2 regions of the Marinobacter halotolerans genome follow, and region 1 is predicted to be linked to the other one. Evidence: predicted binding sites of a transcription regulator. Region 1 holds the regulator's gene; the other holds the start of a gene.
The links. The regulator FliA, encoded in region 1, starts transcription of late flagellar genes. The targets are predictions, from matches to a motif close to CTAAAGTTTNNNNNNNNNNNGCCGNTAA.

Region 1 (5,466 bases):
CTCGCCGGGCTTGTCTGCAGGTTTCGCCGCGGCGCCGTCCGTGGGACTGCCACCCTTGCCATGCAGATCATCAAGCAGGCGCTCGAACTCGTCGTCGCTGATCAGGTCGGGGTCGCCACTTTGCTGTGAGGATGATGACGTGCCGGAATCAGGGGCACTGGCCGCTGGCTTTTCCACCGCCGGTGGGCCGGAGAATTGACCCTTGCCGTGCAGTTCGTCCAGCAGGCTCTCGAATTCATCGTCGGAAATTTCATCCCCGTCCGAGCTGTTGCTGGCGGTTTCCTTTTTCTCGTCTTCCAGCGCGTCAAGAAGCTGCTCGAATTCGTCGTCGGTGATGTCTCCGCCGTCTTCGCTTTCGCCATCATCCTGCTCCGCGGCTGACGCAGCGTCGGAAGGCCCGGCTTTGGCTTCGTCTTCGCTGGCGGGCACGGCAAGCCGATCCAGAGCCTTGATCAGCTCTTCCGGTGCCGGGGTGGGTTCTTCCTGTTGCCGCACCTGCTCGAACATTGAATTGACGTGGTCCAGTGCTTCAAGCACCACGTCCATCAGGTCCGAATCCACTTTGCGCTTGTGGTTCCTGAGAGTGTCAAACACGTTTTCCGCTGAATGACAGCAGTTCACCAGCGCGTCAAGCTGAAGAAAGCCGGCCCCGCCTTTGACGGTATGGAAGCCGCGAAAGATGGCGTTCAGCAAATCACTGTCGTCAGGGCGGCGCTCAAGCTCTACCAGCTCTTCCGACAGTTTCTCGAGAATCTCGCCGGCTTCGACCAGGAAGTCCTGCAGAATCTCTTCATCAGCATCCAACGCCATGCGCTATCCTCTTACTCAAAAACCAAGGCTGGACAGTAGATCGTCTACGTCGTCCTGCCCAGACATTACGTCTTCCCGCTCGTCCGCTTTGATCTGCGGGCCAACGCCCTTCTCGGCCGATTCCGGCTCACGTTGATCTGGACCGGGTTCGTAAACCGTCCCGGTTATCTGGTCAACGTGGCTGGCCATTACCACCAGGCTCAGCAAGTGCTCTTCCACCTCTTTTACCAGCGCCGTTACCTTTTGAATAACCTGGCCGGTGAGGTCCTGGAAGTCCTGGGCCAGCAGTATTTCCGACAGGTTGTCATAGGTGGCGCTGGCGTCGACATTCAGGGTTACAAAAAAACTGTCGATCCGTTTGTACAGGGCCCGGAATTCCGCCGGCTTCATTTCCCGGCGGCGCAATCGCTGCCACTCATCCCGTAATTCCGCCGCCTCATCGCGCATGGCACTGGCCCTGGGCATCGCATCTTCCACCAGGTCCATGGTGCGATTCGCCGCTTTGCTGGTCATCTGCACCACGTATTCAAGCCGGTCAGACGCGTCAGTCATTTTGGACAGCGCCTCAGACTGCTCGGCATTGCGCGGGTCAATCTGGAAATTCCGTATGGCCTCGTGCAGGCTCCGGGTCAGCCGGCCCACTTCGCGGTAAAGGCTCTGATCCCTAACCTCGGTCAGATCGTTAATCACCGTCATGGCGGCGGTATAATCACCTGCGTTTACCTGTTCGAGCAGTTGTTCAGCCTGGCTTTGAAGTTTTGCCTTGGCCTCCGGCTCCAGCCCCTGACCGTCCGTCTCTTGCTTGCTCATAGAGCCATCCGACCTCTGGTTACTGGATCCGTTCGAAGATCTTCTCGATCTTTTCCTTCAGAACGGCTGCGGTGAACGGTTTTACCACGTAACCATTCACACCGGCCTGCGCCGCCGCCACGATCTGATCACGCTTGGCTTCCGCAGTTACCATCAACACGGGCAGAGTCTTCAGGTCATCATCAGCCCGGACCTCTTTAAGAAGGTCCAGCCCTGACATGCCGGGCATGTTCCAGTCCGTCACCAGAAAGTCATACTTGCCGCTTCGAAGCATCGGCAGAGCTGTGTTGCCATCATCTGCCTCATCGGTGTTACTAAAACCGAGATCTCTCAGCAGATTTTTGATGATCCGTCGCATGGTTGAGAAATCATCCACGATCAGGATTTTCATGTTTTTGTCCAATGGGACCTCCAGTTAGCAATGCCCGGAATTCATATTCGGCGGTTGGCCGACAGTCTAGCAGGCCACGGTTTATGAAAGCCGCTACTTTATGTAAAGCATTATTTCTGATGCCAGTCTGCGAGCCGCCCGCGCAAGCGTAACGCCGCCTGGCTGTGGATCTGGCTGACGCGGCTTTCGCTTACACCGAGTACCGCACCAATTTCTTTAAGGTTGAGCTCTTCCTGGTAATACAGGCTCAACACCAGTTTCTCGCGTTCAGGCAGATCATCAATCGCGCCCGCCAGGCTGGATTTGAATTTCGCCGAAGCCAGACCTTCAAGCGGGTTATCGCCCACGTTCTGTTCGTCTATCGGCAGGTCGCCGGATTCATTGAGCTCATCAAGACTAAAAAGTCGTCCGCTGTTGGCATCACTCAGCCCGGCGTAATAGTCATTAATATCAAGCCCCATCTCTTCCGCCACTTCCCAGTCCTGGGCTTCGCGACCTAGACGGTCCTCGACAACCTTGATGGCACTGGAAATACGGCGGGCATTACGGTGGACCGAACGGGGAACCCAGTCGCCTTTGCGGATCTCGTCCACCATGGCACCACGGATGCGAATGCCGGCGTAGGTCTCAAAGGTGGCGCCCTTGGTAGACGTATATCGCTGGGAGGCTTCCAGCAGACCCATCATGCCGGCCTGCATCAGATCTTCCAGTTGAACCGAGGGAGGCAGACGGGCCATCAGGTGAAGGGCAATTTTCTTGACCAGAGGTGCGTGCTCCTCAACAAGCGCTGAAGGGCCGCCGTTTCCGGTTCTCTTGTAGATTCCAAGTTCTTTCGCCAATGTCATGTATCCAGTTACTCGGTGACAGGACCAAAATCAGACTTCGACGAGCCGCTCCACAAAGAATTCCAGATGGCCTCTCGGGGAGGACGGTAGCGGCCAGTGGTCAACCTTCTCGGCAAGCGCCTTGATCGCCAGTGATGCCTTGGCCCGGGGGTAGGCATCCAGAACCGCTTTTTGCCGCTGGACGGCTTTCTTGACCGCTTCGTCATAGGGCACCATACCAACATATTGTAGCGCTACATCAAGGAACCGCTCGGTCACGCGGGTCAGTTTCTCGAACAGGTGGCGCCCTTCCTGTTCGTTGCGAACCTGATTGGCCAGAATTCGGAAACGGTTGGTGCCGTAATCGCGGTTCATCAGCTTGATGAGTGCGTAAGCATCGGTAATCGAGGTGGGTTCGTCACAGACCACCAGCAGCAGCTCCTGGGAGGCTCGAAGGAAGCTCACAACGGATTCGGAAATGCCGGCGGCGGTGTCGACAATCAACACATCAATCTGGTCACCAAGCTCACTGAAGGCATTGATCAGCCCTGCGTGTTCAAGGGTGGACAGCTGGGTCATTCGCTGGGTACCGGACGAAGCCGGCACGATCTTGATGCCGCCGGGGCCGTTGACCAGAACGTCGCGCAGATCGCACTCACCGGAAATAACGTCCTGGATATTGCGGTTGGCGGTAATACCGAGCAGGACATCAATGTTGGCAAGACCCAGGTCCGCGTCCAGCAGCACCACCCGCCGCCCCATCTGGGACAGCGCAATACCCAGGTTGACTGATACGTTGCTTTTGCCAACGCCCCCTTTGCCGCCTGTTACCGCAATTACCTGAACCGGGTGTGGTCTGCTCATACTGACTCTGGTCTCTTGCCTCTGAAAAGCGAGGTCACTGTTTTGTAATTAGAATACTGTTTGCGTATCGCTGTTCCTAAACTGCGACCGGGGCCTGCTGCTGAAGTTTCTTCAGCCTTTCCACGGCCATGCGCACCAGGGGAACCGCCTGTGCATGGTGAAGGTCTTCCGGGATTTTCTGTCCGTCAGTGTAGTACGCCACGGGCAGACCAGTCTCCATGACGAATCCCAGAGCCTCTCCCAGAGTAAGCGCCTCATCGGTTTTGGTCACCACGCAACCTGCAAGATTTGCCATCTTATAGCAATGCCAGACCGATTTCATAATCCGCGGCTGACTGGTGGCCGATGCAACCAGATGGGTCTTGATCTGGTGGTGACTGCGAGCCAGTTCATTGAGCTGTTCCTCGTAGCCTTTGTCCGAGCTGGTCAGTCCTGCGGTATCAATCAGAACCAGGTGCCGGTCCGACAGCTCGTCCAGAATATCATCCAGTGAATGGCGTTCATCAACCACCCGCACCGGTACATTAAGGATGCGGCCAAATACAAAAAGCTGTTCATGGGCCGCCACCCGGTAGCGATCAGTGGTCACCAGCGCCAGCGATTCGGGGCCATGGCGCAGCACATAGTGGGCAGCAAGCTTACCGATGGTGGTGGTCTTGCCAGAGCCAGTAGGGCCGACCAGCGCGTAAACACCCCCTTCGCTGGCCCACTCGCCGCGGGACGTTTTCAGGCCGGCCGCCAGAAGTTTCAGGCTCTGTTTCCAGCCGTCTTCCAGTCTGCCTTCACGGTGACGCCGGGCCAGACTGCCCGACAGTTCAGCCGCCAGACCAAATTCCTGAAGCCGTTCGGAAAGACGCTGCTGAACCGCGCTGATAGCGGGTTTTTCTGCGGCGGCGTCCGGCCTGCTGCCATTACGACGGGCGCTGTCACCCTGCCCCTGGCGCTGGGCACTCATCATATCCCTGAGCGAGCTAATTTCGGCGCGCATCTGGGCCAGCTCGCCTGAGTAGCGGTCATCAGCGAAGTCACTGCCGGAGTCAGCATTCGATTCGGGGTAAGCCCTGGCGAATTCATCGGTGGGTGCCGGCTTCTGCTTTTCTGCTCTGCCCTGCTCCGACTGGCCGTCGCGGACTTCGCGGATGCGATCACGGGATCGGTTCAGCTCGGCTTCCAGTTTACGGTGCTGTTCTGCCTGCAACTCGGCCAGACGTGACCCATTGGTGGCATCTTTGGCCGCATCGCCAAGGCGTTGACGCGCCATATTTTCGTCGTAGTCCAGGGCAGTGACGATTTCGACGCCGCCATCCACCCTTCGGTTGGAGAGAATCACCGCGTCTTCCCCCATCTGGTCACGGACCTGGCGAAGCGCCTCCGACATGCTCTGGGCAAAAAACCGTTTTACTTTCATGATGAACCTTCCTCCAGGGCCTCCGATGTTTCTAGCCGGCCGCTACGTGAACCGTCGTCATTACTGGCCGACGGACGCCACAATTGTTATCTGCTTGTTATCCGGCACTTCCTGATAGGACAGGACATGCAGGCGCTCGACACCGTAGCTGGCAAACCGTGCCAGAACCGGCCTGAGAGGGCCGGAAACCAGCAGGATAGCGGGCTTGCCCAGCATCTCCTGCCGCTGAACGCTTTCTCTGAGAGATCGTTGCAGCTTCTCGACCATATTGGGCTCCAACACCAGCCCGATATCATCCTGACCGCCGGATTGTTGACTCTGCTGAACGCTCTTGAGCAATAACTGTTCCAGATCCGGAT
Region 2 (5,466 bases), on a different contig from region 1:
GCGCGGGGCGACCGCCTACCCGGGAAATGGCTGCCAGCCCTGAACCAATGCCTGTATATCAGTCGGTTCATTGCCACTGTGGAACAGTTCGATCTGGACGAAAATAAAGCCGAGATTCGGCAACTGGCCAGCCAGCGTCAGCGCTGCTATATCCGCTTTCAATAGCGGCCCCTGTCAATAAATCGGTGCTGAACACGGATCAGTCCTGTGGAGCTTTTTGCCAAATAGCGATAGGGTGCAAGCTTCAGAACACAGTTGGAGACCATGCATTATGCGCAAGAATATCCTGATCACCGGGGCCAGTTCCGGGCTTGGCGAAGGCATGGCCCGAGAATGGGCGGCGAAGGGCTGCAATCTTGCGCTGTGTGCCCGCCGGGCGGACAAATTGGAAGCACTTCAACGTGAGCTTCAGCAGGCCTATCCGGACATCCGGGTGTTGGTGCGGGGACTGGACGTGTGCAACTACGAGCAGGTATTCGAGGTCTTTCGGGGCTTCCGGGAAGAGCTGGGCAGCCTCGACCGGGTTGTGGTCAACGCCGGCATTGGCAGCTCCCAACCCATCGGCAGAGGCCATTTTGAAGCCAATCGCCATACCGTGGAAACCAACGTTATCGGCGCGATTGCCCAAAGCGAGGCAGCCATGGAAATCTTCCGCGAGCAGAACAGCGGGCACCTGGTGCTGATGTCTTCAGTCAGCGGCGTGCGCGGGTTCCGTGGGCCGCTTAACGTTTACGCAGCCACCAAGGCCGCGGTCGCTTCCCTGGCGGAAGGCCTGCAACTGGACACCTACGGCAAACCTATTAACGTCAGCAACATCATGCCCGGCTATATCCTGACGGACATCAATCGCGATGCGAAAACGGCCCCCTTCCGGGTGGATCTGGAAACCGGGGTAAAAGCCCTGGTTAAAGCCATCGAGTCGGAAAAGCGCTGCGCGTACGTGCCCTGGTGGCCCTGGACGCCTCTTAGCCGCGTACTGAAAGCCATGCCTTTCGGGCTATTTGCGCGGGCGATGTGAGAGGCAACAGATGAGCAGTATTCCGGCCTCACGGCCAGATGGTTTTACGCTGATCGAGCTGGTGCTGGTGATCGTTATTCTGGGGGTTCTTGCCGCCTTTGCCCTGCCCCGCTTTGCGGATCTGTCATCCAGCGCTCGCCTGGCTGCGCTGGACGGTGTGGAAGGTACCATGAGAAGCACCATTGGCATTGTCAAAGCCAAGGCCCGGGCGCAGGGCCTGTCTCCCGCCGCTGCCAACCCATCTGGCGGCAACGCACAAACCGGTCTCATTATCGAAACAGAAGCGGGCCGTTCAGAAGTGGACTGGCGCAACCTCTGCCCTGAAAGCCGGGCAGAGAGTGCAGACGCACTGACAATGCTGGATTATCTCTCGATAGATGAGAACGACCAGACCTTGCTGAGCCAGGTTGATAACCGGTACACCAGAGTCGGTTATGACCTCAATACCTGCTATGTCGAGTATGACTCTTTCGGTGACCCTGAATGCACAGTAACCAAGGTCACCTCAGGCTGTTAAAAACCCGGTTCTTCCCTATTTGAATCGCACAACCAGCTCATGCAGATCGCTGGCGATGCGGTCCATCTGTTTCGAGCTTTCCGTGGACTCTTCACCCTTGGCCAGATTTTCCGAGGCCAGGGTTGAGATCTGCTCAACCTGTTCGTTGATCTGATCCGCCACCTGGGCCTGCTCTTCCACGGAGGCGGCCATCTGTGTTGCCATTTCGGCGATGACGTTGACCGACTCGGCGATTTCGCTGAGGGTTCTTTCGGCTTCCAGCATTTTCTCCAGACCACTGTCCGCCGCCGTATTGCCCTCTTTCGCAATCTTCACCGAGTTGGAGGCACGGGACTGCAGGGTATCGATAATGCCGTGGATTTCTTTGGTGGAATCCTGGGTCCGGCGGGCAAGGTTGCGCACTTCATCGGCCACCACCGCAAATCCGCGGCCGTGTTCACCGGCGCGCGCGGCTTCGATAGCCGCATTCAGAGCCAGCAGGTTGGTCTGTTCGGCGATTTCTTCAATGATCTTGGCGGCACCCGCAATCTTGCCGGTTTCCGACGCCAGCTCCTGAACCGACTCACTGATGCTGTGCACCGTAGACTTCAGATTCTCGATCGCGCCACGGGTAGCAGCCACCACTGTCGAACCCTGGGTCGCGAATTCGCGTGCACCGTCCGCCTTCGATGCGGTTTCCTGGACGTTGGAGGAAACCTCCGCAATCGTCTGGGACATCTCGTGAACAGCAGCGGCGACCTGCTCGGTTTCACCCTGCTGTTTGCGGAGCGTCTGCTGGGCCTCGTACATCACTTCGAGCCCGTGCATCGCACCGGTCTTGGCCTTGTTTGCGGAATCCTCAAGGCGGGTCAGCACCGCATCCAGGTGGGCCTGCTGGGCGCGGACAGCCACCTTGATTCGCCCCAACGGCAAATCGTCATCGGTATAGCTCAGAGCCGCCAGGTCGTCGGTAAAAGACTTTTCCATTAATGCCGTTACCGAACGCAGAAGCTGCCGCTTGGACAGGTTCATCCAGATTGCATAGGCGACCACTCCCACCGATAACACAAGCTCCGACGCGAGCCGATAGTCAGAATAGAAAAGCAGGGCCACGGCGCTGAATACAGCCGCCAGAAAAATAACACTGGGGCTCAGCCTTTTCCAGAAAGGCAAGCCGCTTTTACCGCTACGGATCTTTGCGTAGAGCTTTTCGGCCCGCTCCACATCCTCGCGGTTCGGACAGGACCTTACCGATTCATAGCCCACCACACTGCCGTTCTCTGTAACCGGAGTGACATAAGCGCTGACCCAGTAAAAATCGCCGTTTTTGCGTCGGTTCTTGACCAGGCCCATCCACGGTCGCCCGGACTTAAGATAAGACCACATCTTTTCATAGGCTTCCGGCGGCATGTCCGGATGACGAATAATGTTATGTGGCTGCCCGATCAGCTCTTCCCGGGTAAAGCCGCTTACTGCAACGAAGTCGTCGTTACAGTGTTGAATCTTGCCTTTCAGATCAGTCGATGAGATCAATTTCTGGGATTCAGGGAACTTCAGCTCTACATCTGTTACGGGAAGGTTTTTACGCATTGAACAAATCCTTTATATGAACAATCTTATTATTCGATTCAGCAAGTACTCTTATCATCGGCCGAGAGACGAAAGCTTTTAACTTTATTTGTCATTTTTCGTATCCGAACTGGCCCATGAGTTACCTTCCCCTCGCTGCAAAAAGTGCGGTACTTTGTCTAAAACTCATACAACAACACAGCAGGGAATACCCCTATGAAAATCCGCGCAGCCGTTCTGCAAACCATCGGCGCCGAGCGCCCTTACACAGACACCCGCCCTCTCTCAATCGAGACACTCGACCTGGAGCCGCCAGGTGATCGCGAGGTGCTGGTGCAGATCAAAGCTGCGGGGCTGTGCCATTCCGATCTTTCAGTCATTGACGGCAACCGCCCCCGGCCGGTGCCCATGGCCCTGGGCCATGAGGCGGCGGGTGTGGTCAAAACCGTTGGCGCGGGCGTCCACGATCTGGCGCCGGGCGATCATGTGGTCACCGTGTTTGTGCCCAGCTGTGGCCACTGCGCTCCCTGCGCCGAAGGCCGGCCGGCATTGTGTGAACCGGCGGCGGTGGCCAACAACGCCGGCACCCTGATCGAAGGGGGATACCGACTGCACCGTTCCGACGGCACGCCCATCAACCATCACCTGGGCGTGTCCGCCTTTGCCGACCACGCCGTGGTATCCCGGGATTCACTGGTCAAAATCGACAAGTCACTGCCCTTTGAACACGCAGCGCTATTTGGCTGCGCGGTGCTGACCGGCGTTGGTGCCGCCATCAATTCCGCTAACATCCGCCCCGGGCAAACCGTTGCCGTGATCGGGCTGGGCGGTGTAGGGCTTAACAGCGTGCTGGGTGCGTTGGTCGCTGGCGCCAGTGAAGTCATCGCCGTGGATCTGGACGATGGTAAGCTCGCGACCGCCAAGGCTCTGGGTGCCAGCGTGGGATTCAACCCGTCCGATCCCGATTGCAAGGACCAGATCCGTGCGCTGACTGGCGGTGGGGTGGATTGCGCCATCGAAATGGCCGGTTCGGAGAAAGCCCTGGAACTGGCGTATCAGATCACCCGGCGCGGAGGAATGACCGTAACGGGTGGGCTTGCCCACCCGGACCGCAAGGTGTCGATCCAGCAGGTCAGCCTGGTGGCGGAAGAGCGAACACTGAAAGGCAGTTACGTGGGCAGCTGTGTACCGGTACGCGATGTAGCCCGTTATGTCAGTCTGTTCCGGCAGGGGCGATTGCCGGTGGACAAACTGTTGAGCGACACGCTCACGCTGGACCAGATCAACGAAGGCTTTGAACGTCTGGCCGACGGCAAGGCCATTCGTCAGGTTATTCTTTTCGACAGCAAATAGACCCGGTTTTTATCCATGGAACGATCTGATTTCTCTGTTTTTTACCCCATCACCACCCGCTGGATGGACAACGATATCTACGGTCACGTGAATAACGTGACCTACTATTCCTATTTTGATTCGGTGATTAATCGCTACCTGATCGACGAAGGCGGTCTGGATATTCACCACGCCCCCGCTGTTGGGTTTATGGTCAGCTCAAGCTGCCAGTTCAAAAAGCCGGTGGCCTATCCCGAGGCGCTGGATGCCGGCCTGAAGGTCTGCAGAATCGGCTCGAAGTCGGTCACCTACCAGGTGGCGATTTTCCGGGAAGGCGAGAACGATGCTGCCGCGATAGGGGAGATGGTTCACGTATTCGTAGACCGGGCCAACAATGTGTCAGTACCCATTCCCGGCCCAATCCGTAAGGCGCTTGAAGGCATTCATTCTCAGCCAGGATAACTGTACATTTGTACAGCTATATTCTACGCTTTGTGGCAACAGTCACTCACCGGTGTCACGCCATGAGACCAGAGAGCCAACCTGCGAATTTCGCCACCATAAGACGGCGCTTTGAATTTCGCAGCATTGAAATCGGACGATGGGTATCCGAGCCCGAGAAAGACCGCGCCGCCATCCGTTTCCAGCAGGCCCTGAACGACCTGATGGACGTACTGGGTGGCCCGGAACACCTGATCTCCCTGCGCCAGACCCTGGGGTTGCAATACGGTATCGGTGGTCGGCCGGGCGTGTCGGCCCATTACCTGCCTGGCACCCGGCAGCTCGCGCTGGCCAAAAACGCCGGGGCGGGAAGCCTCGCCCATGAATGGTTCCACGCCTTTGACCATTACATGGGCAGCCGCATGTTCCAGAAATCCGGCAAAGGACTGTTCGCCTCCACCGGCTGGCTGGAAAGCACGCCGCTGAAACCCCACCCACTGAATGGTCTGTTGGCTGATTGCTTCAAGGCGGTGATGCTGAACCAGAATGGCACCGAACCCAGCGAGCTTTTCCGCCAGTCCCGCCAGGCGGATCAAAGCATGGGCGTGCT

Region 2: the regulator FliA is predicted to act here: its motif matches at 3,159-3,186, upstream of FPL19_RS09180 (methyl-accepting chemotaxis protein).

The regions. Positions count from the first base shown of each region.
Region 1 is NZ_VMHP01000002.1:431,835-437,300, reverse strand. It holds gene FPL19_RS12330 (chemotaxis protein CheA) at 1-810, opposite strand, end outside; gene FPL19_RS12325 (protein phosphatase CheZ) at 826-1,620, opposite strand; gene cheY (chemotaxis response regulator CheY) at 1,640-2,023, opposite strand; gene FPL19_RS12315 (RNA polymerase sigma factor FliA) at 2,122-2,856, opposite strand; gene FPL19_RS12310 (MinD/ParA family protein) at 2,887-3,699, opposite strand; gene flhF (flagellar biosynthesis protein FlhF) at 3,776-5,107, opposite strand; gene flhA (flagellar biosynthesis protein FlhA) at 5,168-5,466, opposite strand, start outside.
Region 2 is NZ_VMHP01000001.1:1,991,049-1,996,514, reverse strand. It holds gene FPL19_RS09195 (hypothetical protein) at 1-165, shown strand, start outside; gene FPL19_RS09190 (SDR family oxidoreductase) at 272-1,018, shown strand; gene FPL19_RS09185 (prepilin-type N-terminal cleavage/methylation domain-containing protein) at 1,029-1,535, shown strand; gene FPL19_RS09180 (methyl-accepting chemotaxis protein) at 1,551-3,104, opposite strand; gene FPL19_RS09175 (zinc-dependent alcohol dehydrogenase family protein) at 3,300-4,436, shown strand; gene FPL19_RS09170 (acyl-CoA thioesterase) at 4,452-4,877, shown strand; gene FPL19_RS09165 (CLCA_X family protein) at 4,940-5,466, shown strand, end outside.